Regions from separate parts of the Paraburkholderia sp. J41 genome, predicted to be linked through region 2. Evidence: riboswitches for the same ligand, from Rfam matches in the RefSeq annotation. Region 2 holds a riboswitch; the other holds the start of a gene.

Region 1 (7,496 bases), on a different contig from region 2:
GCGTCCTTGCGCGTGTAGCCGGGCGCGACGCAGTTCACGGTGATGCCGAGCGGCGCGAGTTCGGCGGCGGCGGTTTTCGCGAGCGATTCGAGCGCGGCCTTCGCGGCGGCGGTGGCGGCGAACGGCGCGTCGGCGCGATAACGGTGCGCGACGAACGAGCTGAGTGCGACCACGCGAGCGCACGCCGAGCGTTCGAGCGCGGGCCGCGCGTGCTGCACGAGCGCGGCGAAGGCGGCGGGCATGGCCGAAAACGCGTGCGCGAGCGAATGCGCGTCGAGTGCGGCGAGCGTCTGGCGCTGCGCGTGGCCCGCGTTGGCGACGAGCTGATCGAGCGCGCCGAAGCGCGCCAGCGCGGCATCGACGAGCGCGGCGGCCGCACCGGGTTCGGCGAGATCGGCGCAGAACGTGGCGCACGCCGCGCCTTGGCCGGCGCACTGCGCGGCGACCGCTTCGAGCCGTGCGCGCGCCGCCGCGTCCGCGCCGCGCGCGTGCAGCATCAGCGCGACGCCGGTTGAGGCGAGCCGGCGCGCGAGCGCGGCGCCGATGCCCGAACCCGCGCCCGTGATGAGAACGACGCGCGGCACGCCATGCCGCGCGACGCGATCGGCGCCGGTCATGCCGCGACGCGCTCCTCGGGCGTGCGCTCGATTTCGAGCGTTTCGTGGTGATAGGCCGCAAGCGACTCGCGATGCGCGACGCTCACGATGGCCGCCTTCGGCAGACGTTCGACGAACAGCTTGTAGAGGCGGCCTTCGTTGTCGGCGTCGAGCGCGCTGGTGGCTTCGTCGAGGAACAGATAGTCGGGCTTGTGCAGCAGCACGCGCGCGCCCGCGAGGCGTTGCTGCTCGCCCGGCGAAAGCACGCGGGTCCAGTGGCCCGACTCGTTCAGGCGATCGGCGTAATCCTCCAGGCGGCAGGCGCGCAGCGCTTCGCGGCATTCGTCGTCGCTATAGGTTTCGGCGGCCGACGGGTAGGTGAGCGCGGCCTTGAGCGTGCCGATCGGCAGATAGCTCTGCTGCGGAATGAACATCATGCGCGCGTCCACGGGCGCGTCGATCGAGCCTTCGCCGAACGGCCAAAGCCCCGCGAGCGCGCGCATCAGCGTGCTCTTGCCCGCGCCCGAAGGGCCTCGCACGAGCCAGCGCGAACCCGGCTTGATGGCGATGTCGCGCACGGTGGAAAGCGGCGTGCCGTTGGGCAGCGCGAGCTTCAGGCGGTCGGTGGCGAGTTCGTTGCCGTCGACGTAATGCAGGTTGATGCCGCCGTGCTCGGTGGCCGGCGAGACGCTTTCCTTCAGGCGCGGCGAATGCACGACGCGCACGAATTCGCGCAGACGATTCACCGTGGCGCGCCATTCGACCAGCGTGGCGTAACTGTTGATGAACCACGAGAACGAATCGCTCACCGTGCCGAACGCCTGCGAAATCTGCATCAGCACGCCGAACGTGAACGCGCCCGCGAAGTAGCGCGGCGCGGCCACCACGAGCGGGAAAATGATGGCGATCTGGCCGTAGAAGCTCAGCACGAACGTAAGGCGCTTCGTGTACTTCATCACGCGCCACCAGTTGTCGCGGATGTGCTGGAAGAGGCCTTGCGTGTTGTTGCGCTCGGTGTCCATGCCGTCGTAGAACGCGATCTGCTCGGCGTTTTCGCGCAGGCGGATCAGGCCGAAACGGAAATCGGCCTCCACTTTCTGCTGCTGGTAATTGATCGACACGAGCGGGTGGCCGACCTTCTGGATCACGAGCGAGCCGAACACGGCGTAGAGCGCGGCGGCCCAGACCATGTAGCCCGGAATGGCGATGGGCGTGCCGCCCAGCGTGACGGTGAGCGCGCCCGCGAGCGTCCAGAGAATCGTCACGAACGAGATGAGCGTGACGACCGTGGAAAGCAGGTCGAGCGTGAGCGAAAGCGTGGTGGTCGCGAACGACTGGAGGTCGTCGCTGATCCGCTGGTCGGGGTTGTCGGCGAGATGGTCGCGCTCGATGCGGTAGAACGCGCCCTTGCCGAGCCATTCGTTCAGAAAGCGCGTGGTGAGCCACTGGCGCCAGCGAAAGCCGAGCATCTGACGCAGATAGCGGCCGTACACCGCGAGAATGATGAAGCCGAACGCGAGCCCCGTGAAAATCATCAGCAGATGCGGGAACTGCTTGACGTCCTTGTTTTGCAGCGCGTTGTAGAAGTCGGCGTTCCAGCTATTGAGCCGCACGTTGATGTACACGACGAGCAGGTTCATCACGATGATCGCGACGAGCAGGCTCCACGCGATCCAGCGTTCCTCGGACACCCAGTAGGGTTTGATCAGGCTCCACGCGGTGATCTTCTGGTGCTCGTTCTGATCGGGCGTGGCGCGGGAAGATTGGTTGGTCATGTGCATCCTGATGGTGGACCGGCGGCGATTTTTTGCAGCGATTCTGTCGCCGGCCGCTTAAAGGAGTCTTAACCGCAACGGCGCGGACGACCGGCGTACGGCCGGCTGCGTACGGCCGGTTTCGGACGGCCGGTTGCGGACAGCCGGTTGCGGACAGCCGGTTGCGGACGACCCGCGTCGGCGGCCTCGCGCGGCGCCGTGCGCGATGAAGCGAAAGCGCGCGGCGGCCGTCCCGCGAGCGTCGCGGTTCGGCGCTCATTGTCTCACTGCGCGCGCGACACGCGCCGAATCGACGCGGAACGCGCGCGAAGGCGCGGCCAAAGCCGCCCGCGCCGGCGAAAAGCCGCCCGAAACCGAGGTTCCCGGCGATTGTGCCAGAGCCCGCGCGCCGCGCCGCCGAGGTTTGCGGGCGCCGCGCGTTTTGTGGTCTAATGGCCGATGACGAAACAGGGGTGCTTCACCGGTATGCCGGGCATGCCGCGAGTGAGGCTGAGAGAGACCCTTCGCACCCGATCCGGGTAATACCGGCGCGGGAAGTTTCCAGAAAGTCTTGGCCGGTATTTCTCGCTGCGCGCCGTTGCATGAGGCGCTCGCGCGAGCGCCGGCTTTCCCACCGGGCGGTCAGCCCGGCGCTTCGATCCGCGGCTTTTCCTCGCGGGTTTCGCGCGCCGGCACGGCTTCCACGGTCGGCCTTGCAAGCCGGTTTCGTCCTTGGGTACGTTGTTGTCCCCATATGGAAAGGAACCGATGACTGCCACTTTTTCAGCTTGTTCCCTCATTTTCGCGTTCAGCGCCGGCGTATCGGCATGCGTATCGCTCCGGTTTTCGCCGATGTCGCGTGACGGAGCGTCGTCATGAGCGGCGCTCGTTTCGATCGCGCCGCGAGCAGCGCCGGCGCCGGCGGCACGCCCGACTTCGCGGTGCTCGGCGGCGGCCTCAGCGGCCGTCTGGTCGCGTGGCGTCTCGCGGGCGCGGGGCATCGCGTCGCGCTGTACGAACGCGGCGGCCCCGAAGGCAGCGAAGCCGCGGCGTGGGTCGCGGCCGCGATGCTCGCGCCGCTCGCCGAAGCCGCCGTCGCCGAATTGCTCATCACCGAACTCGGCGTGGCGTCGCTCGAAAGCTGGCCGCGTATTCTCGCCGAGCTGCCCGAGCCCGTGTTCTTCCAGCGCAACGGCACGCTCGTCGTCTGGCATAGCGCCGACCGCACCGAAGCGCCGCTGTTCGAGCGCCGCGTGCGTGCGAACGCGCCGCGCGAGCTGGCCGACGCCAACTTCGTCGCGCTCGCGGGCGCGCAGATCGACGCCGCCGAACCGGCGCTCGCCGGACGCTTCGCGCGCGGCTGGCTGCTCGACGGCGAGGGTCAACTCGACAATCGCCAGGCGCTGGCGGCGCTCGCGGCCGGGCTTGCCGAGCGCGGTGTGCAAACGCACTGGAACACGAGCGTCGACGAAACCGATTTGCCGCGCGCGCGCGTGACGATCGACTGCCGCGGCCTGGGCGCCAAGCCGGCGTTGCCGGGCCTGCGCGGCATTCGCGGCGAAGTCGCGCGCGTACACGCGCCGGGCATCGGCCTCACGCGGCCCGTGCGCCTGCTGCATCCGCGTTATCCGCTTTATCTGGCGCCGAAGGAAAACGACGTCTACGTGATCGGCGCAACCGAGATCGAGGGCGAGGACCGCTCGCCCGTGAGCGTGCGCTCGGCGCTCGAATTGCTGAGCGCGGCGTTCGCCGTGCATCCGGCGTTCGGCGAGGCGCGCATCCTCGAACTCAATTCGCAATGCCGTCCCACGCTGCCCGATCATCGTCCCGCGCTGTTTTGGGACGGCAAGTCGACGCTGCGCCTGAACGGCCTGTATCGCCACGGTTTCATGATCGCGCCCGCCGTGGCCGACGAAGCCGTGCGCGTCGCGCAAGCGCTGTTCGACGCGCGCGTGACCGACGCCGATTCGTTCGAAACGTGGCGCCGCGCCTCGCGCTGGGGCGAGATGCTGCATGCGCAGGGCGCGCACGAGCCGGCTTGAGGCTTGCGCGCGAGTTCGGGAAGCAATCCTCAGTCAGTAGCCAACGACATTCATATGGACATCCAGATCAACCAGAAGCCGCTCACGCTGCCCGACGACGCGACCGTCGCCGACGCGCTCGCCGCCTACGGCGCGCGTCCGCCTTTCGCCGTCGCCGTGAACGGCGATTTCGTGGCGCGCGCGCAGCATGGCGCGCGCGCGTTGAAGGCCGGCGACCGCCTCGACGTCGTAAGCCCGGTCGCGGGCGGTTGAACGCCGTTCGGCCGCGGCCTTGCGCGGCTTCGCGCGAACCAGGCCGATGCGCGCGGATTGGTGCGGATTTCGCGGATTAACGGCGATTTCGCGGATTCGAGCCGATCACGCGGATTTATTCGGATTCGAGCCGATCACGCGAATCCACACGAATTCAAGCCGATTTCCGCCGATTCCAGCGCTCACGCAATGCCAGACGTCACACCAGGATTCACTGTCATGACCACTCCCACGACTTCCGCCGACGCGCTCACGCTCTACGGCGAAACCTTCGCGAGCCGCGTGCTGCTCGGCACGTCGCGCTATCCGTCGCTGCAATCGCTCGCCGATTCGATGGCCGCCGCGCGCCCCGGCATGATCACCGTCGCGCTGCGCCGCCAGATGAACGAAGGCACGGCGGGCGCCGGCTTTTTCGATCTGCTCAAGCGTCACGGCGTGCCGCTCCTGCCGAACACGGCGGGCTGCCTCACCGTCAACGAGGCGGTGACGACGGCGCACATGGCGCGCGAAGTCTTCGAAACCGACTGGATCAAGCTCGAACTGATCGGCGACGACTACACGCTGCAACCCGATCCGGTCGGCCTCATCGAAGCGGCTGCGCGGCTCGTGAAGGACGGCTTCAAGGTGCTGCCGTATTGCACGGAAGACCTCGTGATCGGCCGCCGTCTGCTCGACGCGGGCTGCGAAGCGCTGATGCCGTGGGGCGCACCCATCGGCACCGGCAAGGGCGTGATCAATCCCTACGGCCTGCGCGTGCTGCGCGAGCGTTTGCCCGACGTGCCGCTCATCGTCGACGCGGGTCTCGGCCTGCCGTCGCACGCGGCGCAGGTGATGGAGTGGGGCTTCGACGGCGTGCTGCTCAACACGGCGGTCGCGCAGGCGACGCATCCCGAGGCGATGGCGCGCGCGTTCGCGCTGGGCGTGGAGGCCGGCCGCGCTGCCTGGCTCGCGGGGCCGATGGCCGAGCGCGAGGCGGCGGTGGCGAGCACGCCCGTCGTCGGCATGCCGTTCTGGCACCAGGATGGAGACAAGCAATGACCGGCACCTTGCAACTGAAAAACCGCGAACTGTTCTGGCCGCCCGCCGACGAACTCACCGCCGCGACCGAGCGCATCCGCGCGAAACTCGGCGACTGGCCGCCCACGCATGCGCCTTGGCGCATCTGCCTCACGCCGCCCGACGCGCCCAACGGCGGCGACCTCATCGTCGTCACCGACGCCGCGCCTCATCTCGCCCACATCGCGCGCTGGATGACGGAAGGCGCGGGCGTGATCGAAGCGCTCGCGAACGGCGACCACGCCGACCCGAAGGCCGCGCGCGTCACGCTGCATCTGGGCGGCGAGCGCTACGCGCTCGAAGGCGAACTCGCCGAGGACTGGATGCCCGCGCTGGCGGCGTTCCTCGACTGCGGCTTCGACCCGCACGACGCGCTCGTGCTCGCGCTCGCCTGGCGCGACGGCGACGACCGGCAACAAGACGCCTGGCCCGTCGACATCGCGCGCTTTCCGCGCGTGGCCGTCTTGCCCGCCGCGCCCGCGCAGCCGTTCGCGCCGTGCCCGGCGAAGCTCGGCCTCTATCCCGTTCTGCCGACGGCCGACTGGGTCGTGCGCGTGCTCGATTTCGGCGTGAAAACGGTGCAATTGCGCAGCAAGCAGCCGAAATCGGCGGCGCTCACGGCGGAGATCGAACGCTGCGTCGCGGCGGGGCAGCGCCACAATGCGCAACTTTTTATCAACGATCACTGGCGGGAAGCGATGGCTGCGGGCGCGTACGGCGTGCATCTCGGCCAGGAAGATTTGCGCGAAGCGGATCTGAACGCGCTTGCGGCTTCGGGCGTGCGCCTCGGTTTGTCCACGCACGGCTATTTCGAAATCCTGACGGCGCTGCATTTCCGCCCGAGCTACATAGCGTGCGGCGCGGTGTTCGCGACCACCACCAAGTCGATGCCCACGGCGCCGCAGGGCATGGCGCGGCTCGCGCGCTACGTGAAGCTGCTCGACGGCGTGGTGCCGATGGTGGCGATCGGCGGCATCGACGGCGCGGTGCTGCCCGAAGTGCTGGCCACGGGCGCGGGCAGCGCAGCCGTGGTGCGCGCCGTCACCGAGGCCGGCGACCCGGCTGCCGCCGTTGCTGCGTTGCAGAATGCGTTTACGCAATAATTGACGCGCCCGAGCGAGGCGCCGCGCCCAGTGCGCGGGGCTTGCGCCGGGTGGCCGTTCCGGCTTCCGCAACGCGCGCGTCGCGCGCCGCGGACCCGGAAGGCTTACATCAAATGGGCGGGGCGCGCCACGGCAGGTTTTCCACGATGGCCCTATAATCCCGCCTTCGTGTAAATGGACTGTCAGCCACGTGCCCTCAACTTCCGAGACCCTCCTGGAGCTGCGCGACGTCGACTTCGGCTACGGCGACCGGCTCGTCCTGTCCGGCCTGAACATGCGCTTCAAGCGCGGTCAGGTGGTGGCGGTCATGGGCGGCTCGGGCGGCGGCAAGACCACCGTGCTGCGCCTGATCGGCGGCCTGATTCGCGCCCAGCGCGGCCAGGTGCTGTTCGGCGGCCAGGACGTCGGCGCCCAGTCGCGCGACGGCCTCTACGCCCTGCGTCGCAAGATGGGCATGCTGTTCCAGTTCGGCGCCCTCTTCACCGACATGTCGGTGTTCGAGAACGTCGCGTTCGCCCTGCGCGAGCACACCGACCTGCCCGACGAGCTGATCCGCGACCTCGTGCTCATGAAGCTCAACGCCGTCGGGCTGCGCGGCGCGCGCGACCTCGCGCCTTCCGAGATTTCGGGCGGCATGGCGCGCCGCGTCGCGCTGGCGCGCGCCATCGCGCTCGACCCCGAACTCATGATGTA
Region 2 (7,496 bases):
GAGGCTGTAGTTGATGTAGTTCGCCGTGACGAACTGGGTGATGGCGAAGCTGCCGCCCGAAACCAGTAGCACCGGCCAGATACGCAGCATGCCGCGCACGCCCGCGTAAATGGCGATCACGTAGAACGGCAGCAGCAGCGCGAAGAACGGCAACTGGCGGCCGACCATCCGGCCCAGCAGGTCGGCGGGGAGGTGCGTGACCGCGCCCAGCACCGTGATCGGCACGCCCAGCGCGCCGAATGCGACCGGCGCCGTGTTGAAGATCAGCGTGAAGGTGAGCGCCTCGAGCGTGGGAAAGCCGAGCATGATGAGCAGCGAACTGGTGATGGCGATCGGCGTGCCGAAGCCCGAAATGCCTTCGAACAGCGCGCCGAACGAAAAGCCGATCACGACGAGCACAATGCGCCGGTCGTTCGGCAGGTTGTCGAGCAGCCACATGCGAAACGCGGCGAAGCGGCCCGAGCGCAGCGCGATGTTGTAGAGCAGGATGGCCGTGACGACGATCCACATGACCGGCCACAGCGCGAACACCGCGCCCGCGAGCACCGAATCGACGGCGAGGCCGACGGGAAACTGCCAGCCGAGCACCGCGACGAGCAGGCCGACCACGAGGCCCGCGAGCGACGCCTGCCACGCCGGGCGGCGCGCCCAGCCAAGCATGGCGAGCACTGTCACGATGGGTAGCACGGCCACGAGGAAGGAAAACAGCAGCGAATTGCCGATGGGAGTCAACAACTGGTGGAACATGACGTCTCCTTTGTGCTGGTTCGAATCGGCGCAGCGGTGCAGCGCGTGCGCCGGGGGCGCGTCGTCAGCTTATTAAGGCCGTACTTCAATCCCCGAAGCGCTTTTCGAGGATAGAAAACGTGGGCGAGGCGTCAAGAGAGGGAAACTACGGTCGGGCACTGTTTCGCGGCGTGCCCGACGGCTGCTTGTGCGTGGTTTGCGCGTGGTTTGCGCGTGGCTTGTGCGTAGCTCGTGCGCGTGAAGCGGCGTGGGAAGCCGCAAAAGCAAAGGCTCAACGATGGCCGTGCCAGCCGCCGCCCCCGTGGCCGCCACCCCAATGGCCACCGCCCCAGTGCCCGCCGCCGCTCCAGTAGCCGAAGCCGAACGAGATGGCGGGCGCGCCCCAGCCATAGCCGTAGCCGTAAGCCGGGTAGGTGGCCGGATACGCGGCAGCATACGGGTAGGCCGGATAAGCCGGGTAATAACCGGGGTAATAGCCCGGCCACGCCGACCAGGCGGGTACGGCGAGCGCGACGGGCGGATTCGGATACAGTGGCCCCGGATACTGGGCGTCCGGAACGGCGGCGGGCGCGGGATTCGGGCTGGCGGTGCGCGAGGCCGCGGTTTCCTGCTGCGTGCCTGCGGCCGGCACCGTCGCGCCATAGTAGTACGGGTAGGGCGAATAGCCGTACGGCGTGTAGTAATAGCAGCCGGAAAGCGCAAGCAAGGCGCCTGCGGCGGCGATCAACGGCAGTTTCGAGTGCTTCATGGCGAACTCTCCGACATAACCGGATGAGCTTACGCCCGAAGCACGCGCTTTGTGTTGCCGCGCGTTAACGCCGGGCAACGCACTGAATAACGGATTGTTTCAAAGCGGCGTGTTCGACGCCGCTCGTTGCAACACGGATCGTCGGGATTCGAAAGCGCCTAGGTGCGAACGGGCGGCGCGGCGTTGCAGGGCGCTGCGCCGCCCGTTCGCGGCATGGCGGCAGAAATTACTTGCCGACCTGATTGCCGATGATGCCGCCCACGGCCGCGCCGCCGACTGTCGAAAGCGCGCTGCCGCCCAGCGCCGCGCCCGCGACGCCGCCGACACCCGCGCCGATCGCCGTATCGCGGTCGCGTCTCGACATGTTGTCGCAGGCGGAAAGACTGCCGAGCACGGCGACGAGCGAAGCCGCCGTGACCAAAGTGCGCCAGGTGCGCGTGCGAGCGAGCGTTTTCATTATTGGACTCCTTGATTGACAGATGGGCAGTGCGCCGTGCGGCGCGTCATGCGCTCGCGCGCACTTCGCACCTCCAGTACACCCATGCTAGGCAAGCGATCCGTTTCCGGGTGTATGCGCTTGTCAACGAGTTGTCGGAGTCGTTAAAAAATGTTTCACGCGCGCCCGCGCCGCAGCGGGTTCATTGGCGGTGGTAAATCTCGGCGCCTTGCTTGACGAACTCGACGGCCTTGACTTCCATGCCCTTTTTCAACGCTTCGTCGTCGCTCATGCCTTGTTTGGCGGCGAAGTCGCGCACGTCCTGGGTGATCTTCATCGAGCAGAAATGCGGGCCGCACATCGAGCAGAAGTGCGCGACCTTGGCGGAATCCTTCGGCAGCGTTTCGTCGTGGAATTCGCGCGCCTTGTCCGGGTCGAGGCCGATGTTGAACTGATCTTCCCAGCGGAATTCGAAGCGCGCCTTCGAGAGCGCGTTGTCGCGCACCTGCGCGCCCGGATGCCCCTTGGCGAGGTCGGCCGCGTGCGCCGCGAGCTTGTACGTGATGATGCCTTCCTTCACGTCGTCCTTGTTCGGCAAGCCCAGGTGTTCCTTCGGCGTCACGTAGCAGAGCATGGCGGTGCCGAACCAGCCGATCATCGCGGCGCCAATGCCCGACGTGATGTGGTCGTAGCCCGGCGCGATGTCGGTCGTGAGCGGCCCGAGCGTGTAGAAGGGCGCTTCGTCGCACCATTCCAGTTGCAGGTCCATGTTTTCCTTGATGAGCTGCATCGGCACGTGTCCGGGGCCCTCGATCATCACCTGCACGTCGTGCTTCCACGCGATCTGCGTGAGTTCGCCGAGCGTCTTGAGTTCGCCCAGTTGCGCTTCGTCGTTGGCGTCGTAGATCGAGCCGGGACGCAGGCCGTCGCCCAGCGAGAAGCTCACGTCGTATTCCTTCATGATTTCGCAGATGTCTTCGAAATGCTCGTAAATGAAGGATTCCTTGTGATGGGCGAGGCACCACTTCGCCATGATCGACCCGCCGCGCGAGACGATGCCCGTCATGCGGTTGGCCGTGAGCGGCACGTATTGCAGCCGCACGCCCGCGTGGATCGTGAAGTAATCGACGCCTTGCTCGGCCTGCTCGATGAGCGTGTCGCGGAAGATTTCCCACGTGAGGTCCTCGGCCTTGCCGTTGACCTTTTCGAGCGCCTGATAAATGGGCACCGTGCCGATCGGCACCGGCGAGTTGCGGACGATCCACTCGCGCGTTTCGTGAATGTGCTTGCCGGTCGACAGATCCATCACCGTGTCGCCGCCCCAGCGGATCGCCCACGTCATCTTGTCGACTTCCTCGCCGATGGAGGACGTCACCGCCGAATTGCCGATGTTCGCGTTGATCTTCACGAGGAAGTTGCGACCGATGATCATCGGCTCGCTCTCCGGGTGATTGATGTTCGCGGGAATGATCGCGCGGCCGCGCGCGACTTCCTCGCGCACGAACTCGGGCGTGATTTCCTTGAGCGCGTCCTTGCCGAACGCCGCCGCGCCGAACGCCTGACCGGCGTGCTGGCGGCCCATCATCTTGGCGAGCTTTTCGCCGTTGGGGCCGCTCGACTTGAGGCTTTCGAGGTATTCCGCGCGGCGCTGGTTCTCGCGAATCGCAATGTATTCCATCTCGGGCGTGACGATGCCCTGGCGCGCGTAGTGCATCTGCGTGACGTTCTTGCCGCCTTTCGCGCGGCGCGGCGTGCGATGCAGGCCCGGAAAGCGCAGCTCGGCGGTGGCCGGATCGGCGGCGCGCTCGCGGCCGTAATCGGAGGAGAGGCCCGGCAGCGCTTCGGTGTCGCCGCGCTGCTCGATCCACGCCTGACGCAGCGCGGGCAGACCCGCGCGAATGTCGATCTTCGCTTCGGGGGCGGTGTACGGGCCGGAGGTGTCGTAGACGTAGATCGGCGGATTCCTCTCGCCGCCGAACGCCGTGGGCGTGTCCGCCTGGGTGATTTCGCGCATCGGCACGCGGATGTCGGGCCGCGAGCCCGTCACGTAGACCTTGCGCGAATTGGGCAGCGGCGCGATGGCGGCTTCGTCGACGTGCGCGGTGGCGGAAATGAATTTGGGATTGGCGTTCATGCCGGTCTCTCCATGCAAAGCATTGTGGGAACGACGCTTAGCAGGAGACGAGACGGAACGTGGACGGACTTCGCTTTGAAGGATGAGGCGCGAATGAGGTGCGAAGTCCGGACGCTTCCCTGCGCTGGCATTATCCAGATCAGGTTCAAAGGGTATTTCTCACCCGCGCGATACGCTGCACGACTTTCGTTCGATGCGGCGCATGACGCAGGACCCCCGCGTAAGCAAGGCCAAACGATACACCGCGCTGCGACGATCTGGCAAGTGCCGGCGCGCGCGAAATGTGCCAGGCGCCTCGCGGGCGCCGTCTTACAGCGAGAAGTCGTCGGCGGCTTCGGGCTGGAACAGAATGCGCTCGATCTTGAGCGTTTCCACGGCGCCGCCCGGCGTCGTGAAGCGCACCGTGTCGCCGCGCTTCGCGCCGAGCAGGGCGAGGCCCGCCGGCGAAAACACGTTGAGGCGTCCTTCTTCGACGTTCGCGCCCTGCGGATAGACGACGGTGTAGGTGAGCGCTTCGCCGCGGTCGTTCGCGAGCGTGACTTGCGAATTCATCGTGACGATGTTCGCGGCCACGTTGCGCGGCTCGACGATCTCGGCGCGTTCGAGAAACTCGTCGAGCATCGCCTGGCGCGCGGCGGCGGCGCCGGGTTCGGCCGCGCTCTTTTCGAGGCGTGCAAGATCGAGTTCGGTGAGGTAGCGCATTTTTCGGGATGACATGACGATTCTCCTTCCGGCGACGGATAAGGCGTAAGCAGAGGCGATGAAACAGCGGACGTGTGGGATCGGCCCGGCGCCCGACCGAACGGCTCCGGTGCGGCGAGGGAGGCGGTTCAGCGCGGACGCCGGGCGGCGTGAAGCGGTGCGTGAGGAACGTGCGGCGACGTCTGGGTCGCGAAGGCCATGAGGTCCGCCAGGGCGAGCGGCGCCGGCGGCGCGATGCGGTGTCGCCCGGCGTTGCCCGCCCGCGCGGGCCTCATGCCGTTGGCGCGGTCTTGCGCGCGCGCCGGCACGCCGCGCGTGAAGCGCGGCGAGGTGGCAAGCGAGCGGCAAGAAGCGGACTGCGGCATGAGAGCGATTGTTACGTGGTCTTGAAGTCGGGTTTTAGGGGGAAATCAAGCGTGAAAGCCAGGCGAAAGAACGAACGATCCTAGCACGATCCAACTCAGGCAGCGCAAGACGGACGCCTGATCCCACCAGGGCTTTTCGCTCGCCTCAAGCTTCTTTCGACGATCCCCGCATGCGCGATGACACGGCCGCGCAAATTTCTCAAAAATAGTCCCGCTTTACGTGCTGGCAACCGCCGCGCATAAAGGCGGATGAAAGCGTCCGCAACGCCGGGCGATGCTGCATAATGCGTGGCGCTCGCGCGCGGCAATGTCGTTATTAGACCGTGCGGCGTGCGCGTCGTTTATTTTGTTTGCTTCGGTTCATCCGGTTTTCCGCGTACTTCTCGCTCCCGCACCATGCCGTCGAGCTTTACTCGTCCCGCCGCGTTCTCGCCGGGACGCCCGCGCTCCGTTCCCTTCGTGATTCCCCTGGGTGCCGCGTCATGACGGCGTCGTTTCGCGTCAGGTCGCGCCGGTTGGCCACACGTTTCGCCGCCGGCGCGCTGCAAGCCGGGGCGATGCTCTGGCATCTCGCGCGCTCGGCGCGTTTGCCGCAATCGCGCGGCGGCCAGGTCGCGCTGGCGCTCGGCGTGGTGTATTTCGTGTGGGGATCGACCTACCTTGCCGTCCACGTCGCGCTCGAATCGTTTCCGCCGCTCCTGCTTTCGGGCTTGCGTAATCTGCTCGCGGGCATTGGCCTGTTCGTGTTCGCGCTGCGCCGCCGGCCCGTCATGCCCGCGCTCGTCGAAGTGCGCAACGCGGGCGTGGTCGGCACGATGCTCGTGGGTCTGTCGAGCGGCATGCTCGCCTATGGCATGCGCACGGTCGGCACCGGCACGGCCGCTGTCATGGTGGCCACCGTGCCGCTGTTCGCCACGATGATCGCCGCGCTTTCCGGGCGGCGCGTGGCGAAGGCGGAGTGGGGCGCGATCGCGCTCGGGCTCGTGGGCATTGCAATTCTGAGCCGGGGCGGCGGCGCGTCGGGCACGCCGGGCGGCTGTCTCGCCATACTGTGCGGCGCGCTGTTCTGGGCTGTCGGCGCGCATCTCGCGGGACGCCTCGCGTTGCCGAAGGATCTCTTCATCGCCACGGCATTGCAGATTGGCCTGGGCGGCGCGATCTCCACGGCGGTCGCGTGGATCAGCGGCGAACGCATGGGCGAGCTGCATTTTCTGCCGCTGGCCGCGTTCTTCTACTTGATGTTGATCGGCACCATGGCCGCGTATGTCGCGTACGGCTTTCTGATTCGCCACACGAGCCCGCTCGTGGCGAGCAGTTGCATGTACGTGAATCCGGTCGTGGCGGTGGCGCTGGGCGCGCTATTTCTCGGCGAGCCGATCACGCGGGCGACCATCGTCGCGACCGTGCTGATCCTGGGGAGCGTCGGACTGTCGTTTGCCTTCGACGACCGGCGGCGCACCAGGCGGACGTGAGGGAATCGCGTGACGATTTAACGCGATCGCGTAACAGGCGTTCGCAAATCCGCCGCACTTCCGCAGCAAATCCGTCCCACTTCGCAAATACGTCCGGCCGCGCCGCGAATTGCTTCGCGGCGCGGCCGTTCGCGTGGCTTGCGTGGCTTTTCGCCTTTCACATCTGGCCGGCTTTCATCCCCGATGCGCACATTACAACGCCGCGCATTCGGGGGCCGGCGATAACACCGTCTCGAGCCCGATTACTTCGCCTTTTCGGCGGAGTTCGTGACGGCGTGGCCGCCAGCGGAAACGTCCTCGCCGGCGCCCGCAATCGTATTGCAGGCCGAGAGGCCGGCGATCGAAGCGGTAACAAGAAAGAGGGCAATCAGGCGTTTCATGAGCGTGTTCTCCACGGTGTCTAGGAACCCTTGCTTGCGCACGGGGCGTGCCTGAAAGGTTGGAATCAGATAGCTGCAAGGCCGGGTCCGGCGTTTGCGCTAGGCGGATGTCGGCGCGACGCGGCGTGGCGGGGAGCAGCCTCATGGCGAATCACCGTCGCGGCATCGCGCCTGCCCAGGAATCGACGCGAAAACGTGCAAGCGTTGCATATGCGTTGCACGTCAAGCGTGACACGTTCGATCCGTCGACGGCGGCCGAATTGCAACCGAATTGCAACCGGCTGCAAAGCGGCTCGCGACGGACGGCGTGTGCGAATTCCCCAGCATGCCTATCCACCCCACACAGGCACTAACGTTCGAAGGAGAGTGAGATGTCGACTACCCACGCCTCGTATGAATTCGATCTCAAGCGCGTACGCGAGGAAGCTCGCCGCAATCTCGAGGATGGTCCCGTCACGGAGAACTACGGCGCCGATCGCGAGACCGTGCTCAAGTTGCTCAACGATTCGCTT

What was found. A riboswitch is a leader RNA that binds a small molecule or an ion and turns the genes downstream of it on or off. The one in region 2 is predicted to bind thiamine pyrophosphate.
Region 1: linked by a shared signal. The riboswitch ahead of U5805_RS24835 (FAD-dependent oxidoreductase) and the one ahead of thiC (phosphomethylpyrimidine synthase ThiC) in region 2 are both predicted to bind thiamine pyrophosphate.

What each region holds. Positions count from the first base shown of each region.
Region 1 covers NZ_CAJMZE010000030.1:42,207-49,702, reverse strand. Annotated here, with positions in the region: gene U5805_RS24845 (SDR family NAD(P)-dependent oxidoreductase) at 1-617, opposite strand, end outside; gene U5805_RS24840 (ABC transporter ATP-binding protein/permease) at 614-2,371, opposite strand; TPP riboswitch at 2,810-2,924, shown strand; gene U5805_RS24835 (FAD-dependent oxidoreductase) at 3,226-4,392, shown strand; gene thiS (sulfur carrier protein ThiS) at 4,447-4,644, shown strand; gene U5805_RS24825 (thiazole synthase) at 4,864-5,682, shown strand; gene thiE (thiamine phosphate synthase) at 5,679-6,803, shown strand; gene U5805_RS24815 (ABC transporter ATP-binding protein) at 6,994-7,496, shown strand, end outside.
Region 2 covers NZ_CAJMZE010000036.1:44,279-51,774, forward strand. Annotated here, with positions in the region: gene U5805_RS26740 (L-lactate permease) at 1-747, opposite strand, end outside; gene U5805_RS26745 (hypothetical protein) at 1,019-1,495, opposite strand; gene U5805_RS26750 (glycine zipper 2TM domain-containing protein) at 1,722-1,952, opposite strand; gene thiC (phosphomethylpyrimidine synthase ThiC) at 2,134-4,065, opposite strand; TPP riboswitch at 4,164-4,293, opposite strand; gene U5805_RS26760 (GreA/GreB family elongation factor) at 4,375-4,782, opposite strand; gene U5805_RS26765 (EamA family transporter) at 5,690-6,604, shown strand; gene U5805_RS26770 (entericidin A/B family lipoprotein) at 6,847-6,984, opposite strand; gene U5805_RS26775 (ferritin-like domain-containing protein) at 7,356-7,496, shown strand, end outside.